2 regions of the Streptomyces sp. NPDC012510 genome follow, and region 2 is predicted to be linked to the other one. Evidence: riboswitches for the same ligand, from Rfam matches in the RefSeq annotation. Region 2 holds a riboswitch; the other holds the start of a gene.
What was found. A riboswitch is a leader RNA that binds a small molecule or an ion and turns the genes downstream of it on or off. The one in region 2 is predicted to bind S-adenosylmethionine.
Positions count from the first base shown of each region.

Region 1: another riboswitch for S-adenosylmethionine. It lies ahead of thrC (threonine synthase); the one in region 2 lies ahead of ACFY9I_RS28840 (aminotransferase class V-fold PLP-dependent enzyme).

Region 1 is NZ_JBIBEN010000030.1:58,391-63,682, forward strand. It holds gene ACFY9I_RS37635 (DUF6597 domain-containing transcriptional factor) at 1-782, shown strand, start outside; gene ACFY9I_RS37640 (trehalose-6-phosphate synthase) at 755-2,167, opposite strand; gene ACFY9I_RS37645 (glucosyl-3-phosphoglycerate synthase) at 2,330-3,301, opposite strand; SAM riboswitch class I at 3,433-3,589, shown strand; gene thrC (threonine synthase) at 3,608-4,891, shown strand; gene ACFY9I_RS37655 (MoaD/ThiS family protein) at 5,028-5,292, shown strand, end outside.
Region 2 is NZ_JBIBEN010000017.1:114,225-119,516, forward strand. It holds gene ACFY9I_RS28830 (cytochrome b N-terminal domain-containing protein) at 1-587, shown strand, start outside; gene trpD (anthranilate phosphoribosyltransferase) at 744-1,808, shown strand; SAM riboswitch class IV at 2,053-2,168, shown strand; gene ACFY9I_RS28840 (aminotransferase class V-fold PLP-dependent enzyme) at 2,286-3,647, shown strand; gene ACFY9I_RS28845 (glycerate kinase) at 3,608-4,882, opposite strand; gene ACFY9I_RS28850 (SLC13 family permease) at 4,946-5,292, opposite strand, start outside.

The sequences.
Region 1 (5,292 bases), on a different contig from region 2:
ACGAGCCCGCCGAGCAGCTGCGCCGGTACGTCGAGTGGTACTGGCTCATCGACTGGGACCTGCCCGAGCCGTACGCCTCCCAGCTCGTCCCGCACCCCGCTGTGAACCTCACCTTCCAGTGGGACGGGGTCGACGACCCGCGAACGCCGCCGTACGGAGAGGTCACCGGCGTGGCGCTCGGCCTGTACACAAGGGAGCTGACCGGAAGGGGCCGGGTCTGCGGGGTGAAGTTCCGCCCCGGTGGCTTCCGGCCGTACGCCCCCGAGGTGCCGGTGTCGCGGTGGACGGGCCGGGTCCTGCCTGCCCAGGAGGTGTTCCCGCAGGTCACGGACGACACCGCCCGCTCGGTCGTCACCCCGGCCGACGACCGGGCCCGCGTGGCCGCCCTCGACGCCTTCCTCCTTGCCCTGCCCCGCGCCCCGGACCCGCAGGCCGACCTCGCCATGCACCTCGTCCGGCGCGTCCGCGCCGACCGCACGGTGCGCCGTGTCGGGGACTTCGCCGACACCGCCGGCCTGTCGGTACGGGCGCTGCAGCGGCTCTTCTCGGCCCACGTCGGCGTCAGCCCGAAATGGGTCATCCTCCGCTACCGCCTCCACGAGGCCCTGGAACACGCCGGCAGCCGCACCGACATCGACTGGGCCACCCTCGCCAACGACCTCGGCTACGCCGACCAGGCCCATCTGACGCGGGACTTCACGGCGACACTGGGCCTACCGCCGACGGCCTACGCGGCGGAAGCCCGAACGCTCGCTCAGGCCTCCTCCAGCGCCCTCAACTGATCCAGGAACCACTGTGTCGGCGGCAGCGCCGTAGCCGCCGCGGCCAACCGCTTCGTACGCTCGGCCCGCTCGCCCCCGGGCATCGACAAGGCCTGGTGCAGAGCGGCCGCCGTAGCCACGACGTCGTACGGGTTCACCACCACCGCGTCGTCCCCCAGTTCCTCGAACGCCCCCGCCTCCCGCGACAGCACCAGCGCGCATCCCTCGTCGGACACGACCGGCACCTCCTTGGCGACCAGGTTCATGCCGTCCCGGATCGGGTTCACCAGCGCCACGTCCGCCAGCCGGTACGCCGCCAGTGACCGCGCGAAGTCGTCCTTCAGATGGAGGATGACCGGGGTCCAGCCCGGCGTGCCGTACCGCTCGTTGATGTCGTCCGCCACCCGCTGGACCTCGGTCATGTAGTCCCGGTACACCGCGAGGTCCTGCCGCGACGGGTAGGCGAGGGCGATGTGCACGACGCGCTCGCGCCAGGACGGCTGGTCGTCGAGGAGCTGCCGGTACGCCAGCAGGCCCCGCACGATGTTCTTGGACAGCTCCGTGCGGTCGACGCGGACGACCGTGCGGCGCGGCGTGCCGTCGGGGGCCGTCCCGATCTGCTCCCGCAGCGTGGTCATGCGCTCGTCGACGTCCGCCTGGTGAGCGCGGGCCCGCAGGAAGTCCGCGTCGGCGCCCAGGCCGTGCACCCCGATCCTCGTGCCGGACGAGGCGTCGGGGCCCAGCACGGCGTCACAGCACTCGGTGAACGCGTCCGCCCACCGGCGGGTGAGGAAGGCGGCCCGGTCGGCGCCGAGGATGCCGTGGAGCACCCGCGCGGCGATGTCGTCGGGGAGCAGCCGGAAGTAGTCGACCGGCGCCCACGGGGTGTGCGAGAAGTGGCCGATCCGCAGGTCGGGGCGGAGTTCGCGCAGCATCCGGGGGACCAGGGTCAGGTGGTAGTCCTGCACCAGCACGGCCGCGCCCTCGGCCGCCTCCTGGGCGAGCGCCTCGGCGAAGGCGTGGTTGTACGTCTCGTACGACGCCCACTGGCGGCGGAACTCCGCGTCGAAGGCCGGTTCCAGCGGGGTCTGGTAGAGCATGTGGTGCACGAACCACAGCGCGGAGTTGGCCACGCCGTTGTAGGCGTCATGGTGCACGTCGGCGGGGATGTCGAGCATGCGGACGCCGGGCTCGGCGACACCGCGTCGTACGGCCTCGCGGTCACCGTCGCCGAGGGCCGAGCACACCCAGACCGCGCCGGATTCCGGGTCGATCGCGGAGAGCCCCGAGACGAGGCCACCGCCGCCGCGCTTCGCTGTGAGGGCGCCGGTCTCGTCCTGGGTGTAGGTGACCGGGCCGCGGTTGGAGGCGACCAGCACCTGGGCCGCACCGTGCGTTGATGCCATACGGCTCAACCTAGCCAATGGTCCAACCGGTCAAACGTGCGGTTCGGCCGTATACAGGAGCGGCCAGGGGGGTGGGGGGTGCGTGGGGACGGCGGGTGCGGGTGGTTCGTGGTTGCTCGCGCGGTTCCCCGCGCCGTTGAGGATCAGGCCCTGCGGGCCCGATCACGCGGCCCTTCGCCGCACGTACTCCGTGATCTCCACCATCGGTGGCCTCTCCTCCAGGTCCACCGAGTACGTGCGCGGCTCGAAGCCCGCCTCACCCCGTTCGAACTGGGTGAGCACCGGCCGGATCAGATGGCCCCGGGCCAGCCGGAGCTGGGCGGTGCGGTAGATGGCCGCGGACATGCGGCCCAGCGCCGCGCCGTCCTGGTGGCGGTGTTTGCGGACGCCCACGTCGACCTGGGCCAACGCGTCGAGGCCGACGAGGTGGAGCGCGTCGACGAGCATGCCCAGCTCGACGCCGTAGCCGACGGGGAAGGGGAGCCGTTCCAGCAGGGAGCGGCGGGCCGCGTACTCGCCGCCGAGGGGCTGGACGAAGCCGGCCAGTCGCGGCCAGTGCATGTTGAGCAGGGGGCGGGCCATGAGTTCGGTCACACGGCCGCCCTGGCCGGCCGTCGTCGTGTCGGAGGCGCGCCCGTCGGACACCGTCAGGGGGCGGTCGTACATCGCCTTGACGAGGTCGACGCCGGGATCGGTGAGCAGCGGGCCGACGATCCCGGAGACGAAGTCCGACGAGAACTCCTTGAGGTCCGCGTCGATGAAGCAGACGATGTCCCCCGTCGTCACCATCAAGGAGCGCCAGAGGACCTCGCCCTTGCCGGGGACGGCCGGGATCCGGGGCAGGATCGCGTCGCGGTGGACGACCTTCGCCCCGGCCGCCGCCGCCACCTCCGACGTACGGTCGGTCGAGCCGGAGTCGACGACCACGATCTCGTCGACGAGCGGGACCTGCCGCATGAGGTCATGGCGGATGATCGCGACGATGTCGCCGACCGTCGCCTCCTCGTTCAGCGCGGGCAGGACGACGCTGACCGTCTGTCCCGAGGCCCGTTTGGCGGCCATGATCTTGTGGAGCGGGCGGTCTGCCACGGACCAGGAGCGGGTGCTCAGCCAGCGCTCGACTTCCTTCAGCACAGTGAGCGGCTCCTCTGCGTTCATCTCGCGGTTCGGACGGCTCTCTCAACTGTCCTGGCCGTCGGTTACAGTCTTGGACAACGCTGGTGACCATCGCATGTCGGTGTTCGTGTGCGTATACAACCAAATACCGCTCATCCAGAGGGGCAGAGGGATACGGCCCGATGAAGCCCCGGCAACCCTCCAGCCGGTCTCGTGACGATCACCGTCGATCGCCCCGCGAGGCTCCCGGCTAGGGAAGGTGCCAAATCCGTCTCACGACGAAATGCGTCGTGAGGAAGATGAGGAGAAAGGGCCTCGCCTCACATGGCTGCGCAGACTGTTGTCACCGAATCCCCGAAGACCGTCGACCTCGGTCCCGCCGCGGCGCTGAGCTGCCGCGAGTGCGGCCACCGCGTCCCCCTCGGACCGGTCTTCGCCTGCGAGGAGTGTTTCGGGCCGCTGGAGATCGCTTACGACTACTCCGAGTACGAGACGGAAGAGCTCCGCAAGACGATCGAGTCCGGGCCCGCCAACATCTGGCGCTACGCCCCTCTCCTGCCCGTCCCGGCCGACGTCGCCGGCAAGCCGAACATCAACCCCGGCTGGACGCAGCTCGTCAAGGCCGACAACCTGGCGCGTGAGCTGGGCGTGACCGGCGGTCTGTACATCAAGGACGACTCCGGCAACCCGACGCACTCCTTCAAGGACCGCGTCGTCGCCCAGGCCCTGGAGGCCGCCCGCGCCTTCGGCTTCACCACGCTCTCCTGCTCCTCCACCGGCAACCTCGCCGGTGCCGTGGGTGCCGCCGCCGCGCGCGCCGGCTTCCGGTCCTGTGTGTTCATCCCGCACGACCTGGAGCAGGGCAAGGTCGTCATGGCCGCGGTCTACGGCGGCGAGCTCGTCGGCATCGAGGGCAACTACGACGATGTGAACCGCTTCTGCTCCGAGCTGATCGGCGACCCGGCCGGCGAGGGCTGGGGCTTCGTCAACGTCAACCTGCGGCCGTACTACGCGGAGGGCTCCAAGACCCTGGCGTACGAGATCTGCGAGCAGCTCGGCTGGAGGCTGCCGGACCAGCTCGTGGTGCCGATCGCCTCCGGGTCGCAGCTCACGAAGATCGACAAGGGGCTGCAGGAGCTGATCAAGCTCGGGCTCGTCGAGGACAAGCCGTACAAGATCTTCGGTGCGCAGGCTGAGGGGTGCTCGCCGGTGTCGGTGGCCTTCAAGGCCGGGCACGACGTGGTGCGCCCCCAGAAGCCGAACACGATCGCGAAGTCGCTCGCGATCGGCAACCCGGCGGACGGGCCGTACGTCCTCGACATCGCCCGGCGGACCGGCGGGGCCGTGGAGGACGTGAACGACGAGCAGGTTGTCGAGGCGATCAAGTTGCTGGCGCGGACGGAGGGGATCTTCGCGGAGACCGCCGGCGGTGTGACGGTCGGAGTCACCCGGAAGCTGATCGAGAACGGGGTGCTCGACCCGACGCTGACGACCGTCGTGCTCAACACGGGGGATGGTCTGAAGACGCTGGACGCGGTGGCCGGAACCGGGCTTACGGCGACCATTCGGCCCAACCTTGATTCGTTCCGTGCAGCCGGTCTTGCGTAAGGCCTGGTAGTCGTTCGTCTGCGGGGCTGTGGGGGCTTGTCGCGCCCACGCGGCGGAGCCGCACATCCAACGCAGCCGCACATCCAACGCAGTCCCGCGCTCCTAACCCCACTGCTCTGACCGGAGGTCACACGTCATGTCCGTCAATGTTCGGATCCCTACCATCCTGCGCACTTACACGGGCGGCCAGGCTGAAGTCCAGGCCGAAGGGGCCACCCTCGCCGAGGTCATCGCCGATCTGGAAAAGAACCACAACGGGATCGCCGCCCGGGTTCTGGATGATCAGGGCAAGTTGCGGCGGTTCGTGAATGTGTACGTGAATGACGACGATGTCCGGTTCGAGCAGGGGCTGGAGACGGCCACTCCGGACGGCGCCGGCGTGTCCATCATTCCGGCGGTCG
Region 2 (5,292 bases):
TCGCGATCGCGGTCTACCCGTTCATCGAGTCCTGGGTCACCGGTGACAAGCGCGAGCACCACATCCTGGACCGCCCGCGCAACGCCCCGACCCGTACGGCCTTCGGTGTCGCGTGGATCACCTGGTACATGGTCATGCTGATCGGTGGTGGAAACGACCTCTGGGCGACCCACTTCCACCTGTCGATCAACGCCATCACCTGGTTCGTCCGGATCGCGTTCTTCGTGGCCCCGGTCATCGCGTTCGTCGTCACCAAGCGCATCTGCCTCGGTCTCCAGCGCCGGGACCGGGACAAGATCCTGCACGGTCGCGAGACCGGCATCATCAAGCGCCTGCCGCACGGTGAGTTCATCGAGGTCCACGAGCCCCTCAGCCAGGAGCAGCTGCACACGCTCACGGCGCACGAGCAGTACGTGCCGGCCCAGATCGGTCCGGCGGTCGACGAGAACGGTGTCGCCCGCAAGATCACGCGTCGCGAGAAGCTCCGCGCCAAGCTGAGCAAGGGCTACTACGGCGAGGAGAGCCAGATCGCCAAGCCGACCGTCGAGGAGTACAAGGAGATCACGAGCGGCCACGGCCACCACTGATCGCTTCGCTTCGCCACACCACGGTCGAAGGGCCCCCGTCCGATCTTCGGACGGGGGCCCTTCGCCGTGCTCCGACCTGGATAGGGTGAGAGCGCAGAATTGATTTCACGTCCGCGCGGCATCGCCCGCACGCGGCCAGGAAACCCAGGAGCGGCTATGAGCGCTGTGACCCCCGCTGGAGGCGACACCGCGGCGGGCCGTTCCTGGCCCTCGGTGCTGAACTCGCTGCTGTACGGGCGCGACCAGGACGCCGCTGCCACGTTCTGGGCGATGGACCAGATCATGCGTGGCGAGGCGACGGACGCGCAGATCGCCGGGTTCGTGGTGGCGCTGAGGGCCAAGGGCGAGACCGTGGAGGAGATCACCGGCCTCGTGCAGGCGCTGTACGAGCACGCCAAGGTGATCGAGGTGTCCGGGAAGACCGTCGACATCGTCGGTACGGGCGGGGACGGCGCCAAGACGGTCAACATCTCCACGATGTCGTCGATCGTCGTCGCCGGTACGGGCGCGAAGGTGGTCAAGCACGGCAACCGGGCCGCGTCGTCGGCGTCGGGCGCGTCCGACGTGCTGGCAAAGCTGGGCGTCAATCTGGAGCTGACGCCGCAGCGTGTCGCCGAGGTCGCCGAGGAGGCCGGGATCACCTTCTGCTTCGCGGTGAAGTTCCATCCGGCGCTGCGCCATGTGGCCGCCGCGCGCGGGCAGTTGGGGATCCGGACCGTTTTCAACGCGCTGGGGCCGCTGGCCAACCCGGCGAAGGTGCGCGCCCAGGCGGTCGGGGTCGCCGACCCCCGTATGGCGCCGATCATGGCCGGTGTCTTCGCCGAGCGCGGCAACTCCTCGCTGGTCTTCCGGGGCGACGACGGGCTGGACGAGCTGACGACGACGGCGACCTCACGGGTGTGGGTCGTACGGGACGGCAAGGTCACCGAGGAAGCCTTCGATCCGCGTGATGTGGGGCTGGAACTGGTGCCGGTGGAGGCGCTGCGGGGGGCCGACGCGTCCTACAACGCCGATGTCGCGCGGCGGTTGCTGGGTGGGGAGACGGGGCCGGTGCGGGATGCGGTGCTGTTGAACTCGGCGGCGGCGCTTGTGGCGCTGGAACCGACGTCCGCGTCGCTGGCGGAGCAGTTGCGAGGTGGGATGGCCAAGGCCGCCGAGTCGATCGATTCCGGGGCGGCGCGGGGAGTTCTTGAGCGGTGGGTCGCGGCGACGAACAGGTAGTCCGGTCGGGTGCGGGTGGGGTGGGGCTTCTCGCGCAGTTCCCCGCGCCCCTCAGAAAGCAGGGGCTGCGCCCCATGCTTTTTGCCTTTAGGGGCGCGGGAACTGCGCGAACAACCCCCACCCCACCCGCACCGCCGTACAACCGCACCCTCCGACCCATCCCGCGCCCATCCCGCCATCCCGTCATCCCGCCATCCGGACACAGGTTGCGGCGCGGCGATCACTTCACGTACGTTCCTGTTCAGGTCATGAGTGACAGCCCCAAGCCCCGGCTGGCTGTCCGGCAACCCTCCTTCCGTGGCGGGGTGCCCCGGGTGAAGACCGGGTCGTAGGCAGTGAGGTCTACGACAAGCGCGGTTTCCATGGGAGTCTTCCGTGAGCAAGCGAATGCGATAGGGCCGCCGAGCCCCGCCTCCGCGTACCCTTCGTTCCTTCTTCAGCATGCCTGCCTCGGCATGCTCTTCACGGGAGTTCGCCATGTCTGTCTCCACCCTTGCCGCCGCCCGGTCCGTCTGCTCCCCGCTGCTCGTTCTGGGACGGGATGTCACCGTCCCGCTCGTCACCGGCGGTGAGGTCACCTACGCCGCGCTCGACTACGCCGCCAGCGCCCCCGCGTTGCAGCGGGTGTGGGACGACGTGGCGGCGTACGCCCCCTACTACGGGAGCGTGCACCGGGGCGCCGGGTATCTGTCGCAGCTGTCCACCGACCTCTTCGAGAACGCCCGGAAGACCGTCGCCGAATTCCTCGACTGCCGTGGCGACGACCAGGTGGTGTTCACCCGGTCGACCACCGACTCACTGAACCTGCTGGCCGCCGCGCTGCCCGCCGACTGCCAGGTCTTCGTCTTCGAGACGGAGCACCACGCGTCTCTGCTGCCGTGGCGGAACGCGCGGGTGACGTACCTGGACGCCCCGCGCACCCCGGAGGAGGCCGTGGCCACGCTGGAGGGTGCCCTCGCCGGCCGCGGCCCGCAGGGGCCCGCGTTGGTCTGCGTCACCGGTGCCTCCAACGTCACCGGAGAGATCTGGCCGGTGCGCGAGCTGGCGGCCGCCGCGCATGCGCACGGCGCGCGGATCGTGCTCGACGCGGCCCAGCTGGCACCCCACCACCCCGTGTCGGTACAGGAGTTGGACGTCGACTGGGTCGCCTTCTCGGGGCACAAGCTGTACGCGCCGTTCGGCTCCGGCGTGCTCGCCGGGCGCGCCGACTGGCTGCGCGAGGCGGACCCGTACCTCGCGGGCGGCGGCGCCAGCCGGAAGGTGACGCGGCGCACGGACGGCGGCGTGGACGTCGAGTGGCACGAGAGCGCCGCCCGTCACGAGGCCGGCTCGCCCAACGTCATCGGCGCCTACTCCATCGCCTCCGCCTGCAAGGCCCTCACCGAGGCCGGGTTCGAGTCACTGGTCGCCCGTGAGCGGTATCTGATCGACACCGTACGGGCCGGTCTCGCCGAGGTTCCCGAAGTCCGGGTCCTCTCCCTCTTCGGGGACGACGCCCCGCGCGTCGGCGTCCTCTCCTTCGTCGTCGAGGGCTGGAACAGCTCCCACTTCGCCGCCGCCCTCTCCGCCGAGTACGGCATCGGTGTCCGCGACGGCCTCTTCTGCGCCCACCCCCTCGTCCGCACCCTCCTCGGCAGCGACCCGCAGACCCAGGGCGAGTGCGGCGCCCCCGAGGCCGCGCCCGGCGAGCGGTCTCTCAACGCCATCCGGGTCAGCTTCGGGGCCGGCACGCCCGACGAGCACGTGGAGCGGTTCGTCGACGCGGTCAAGGAACTGGTCCGGGACGGCGCGAAGTGGAACTACCGCACGGAGGACGGGCGTTGCGTCCCCGCCGTGTGATCTCCGCGGTTTGATCCCAGCATGTGCCGGCGGGCTCCGCTTCCGGTGCCCGCCGTCACCCGCGCACCCAGGACGATCATCCGCAACGCTCGTTCCGTGGCGTCCGTGAGGAGCTCGCTCGCGCGGACCAGGGCTTCGGCGAGGGCCATAGGAGCGGGCAGGATGCCGCTGCAGGCGTCCACGCCCGGTACCTCGTGCGCCCCCTCACCCAGGGTGCCCGCGAGGGCGAGGACCGGGCGGCCGTCCAGCTTGGCACGGCGGGCCACCTCGGCGGGAACCTTCCCGCGAGGGGTCTGGTGGTCGAGCGCGCCCTCCGCCGTGATGACCAGGTCGGCGCGGGCGAGCCGGGCGTCGAGGTCCAGATGGCTCAGCAGGACCTCGAAGCGGGGGAGCAGCCGGGCCCCCAGGGCGGCCAGCCCCGCACCGAGACCACCGGAGGCGCCGGTACCGGGGCCGGCGTGGAGGTCCGTCCCGGTGGGGGCGAAGTCGCACAGGTCCCGTGTGAGGACGTGTGCCCAGTTCTCCAGGCCGGCCGACAGTTCCTCGACCTGTGCCGGTGTCGCCCCCTTCTGCGGGCCGAAGACCCGTGCGACGCCCCGTTCGCCGCAGAGCACGTTGAACGGGTTGCAGGCGACCAGCAGTTCCACGTCCTTGAGGCGGGGGTCCAGGCCGGACGGGTCGATGCGGTCGAGTCGCGTCAACTCCTGTCCGCCCGGCGGAAGTTCGATGCCCTTCGCGTCCAGGAGCCGCGCGCCGAGCGCCTGGAGGGCGCCGGCCCCGCCGTCCGACGTGCCTGAGTCGCCGCAGCCGATCAGGACACGGCGTACTCCGGTGTCGAGCGCGGCCCCGATCAGTTCGCCGACGCCGTACGTCGTCGTGGCGCCGGGGTCGCGGAGGGCGCGCGGGACGAGGGAGAGGCCCGCGACCGCGGCCATCTCGACGACGGCCGTCTCCGCCCTGGCCGGGTCGGGGGAGCGGTCGGGGGAGCCGAGGAGGGCGAAGTGGGTGTCGACCGGTTCGCCGACCGGGCCCGTGGCGAGCAGGGAGACCAGGCGGCCCCCGGTGGAGGCGGCCAGGGCGGCGGCCGTGCCCTCGCCGCCGTCCACCAGGGGGATGAGGTCCACCTCCGCGTCGGGCACGACCCGGCGGACGCCCTCCGCGATGGCGTCGGCGGCGGCCTCGGCGGACAGGGACTCCTTGAAGCCACTGGGGGCTACGGCGACTCGGTTCAGCATGGTGCTTCAGGGCTCCTGGGTGGTCGTGGTGTCGATGGGGGAGGAGGCGTGGGCCGATGGGGCTCAGGGGGTCAGCGGTACGCCCAGCAGTGGCCATACGGCCAGCGCGAAGAGGACGACCAGGGCGGCGGTCAGCGGGGCCAGGACGGCCGAGAGGCGCAGCAGGTCGCGTGGGGTGTAGGTGGGGGTGCCGGGGAGGTCGGCGAAGAGGGCGACCGGCTTCGCGGAGGCGGGGAGGGTGTGGCAGAAGCCCGCGGCCGCGGTGGAGGCCAGCGCGGCGGCGACCGGGTTGACCCCGGCGCCCACGGCCGCCGCGACGACCAGCGGCACGAGCACCGAGGAGCGCGCCGACCGGGACTGCAGGACGAGATGGGCGGCCGTGCTGACCACCACGACCACAGCCAGGAACA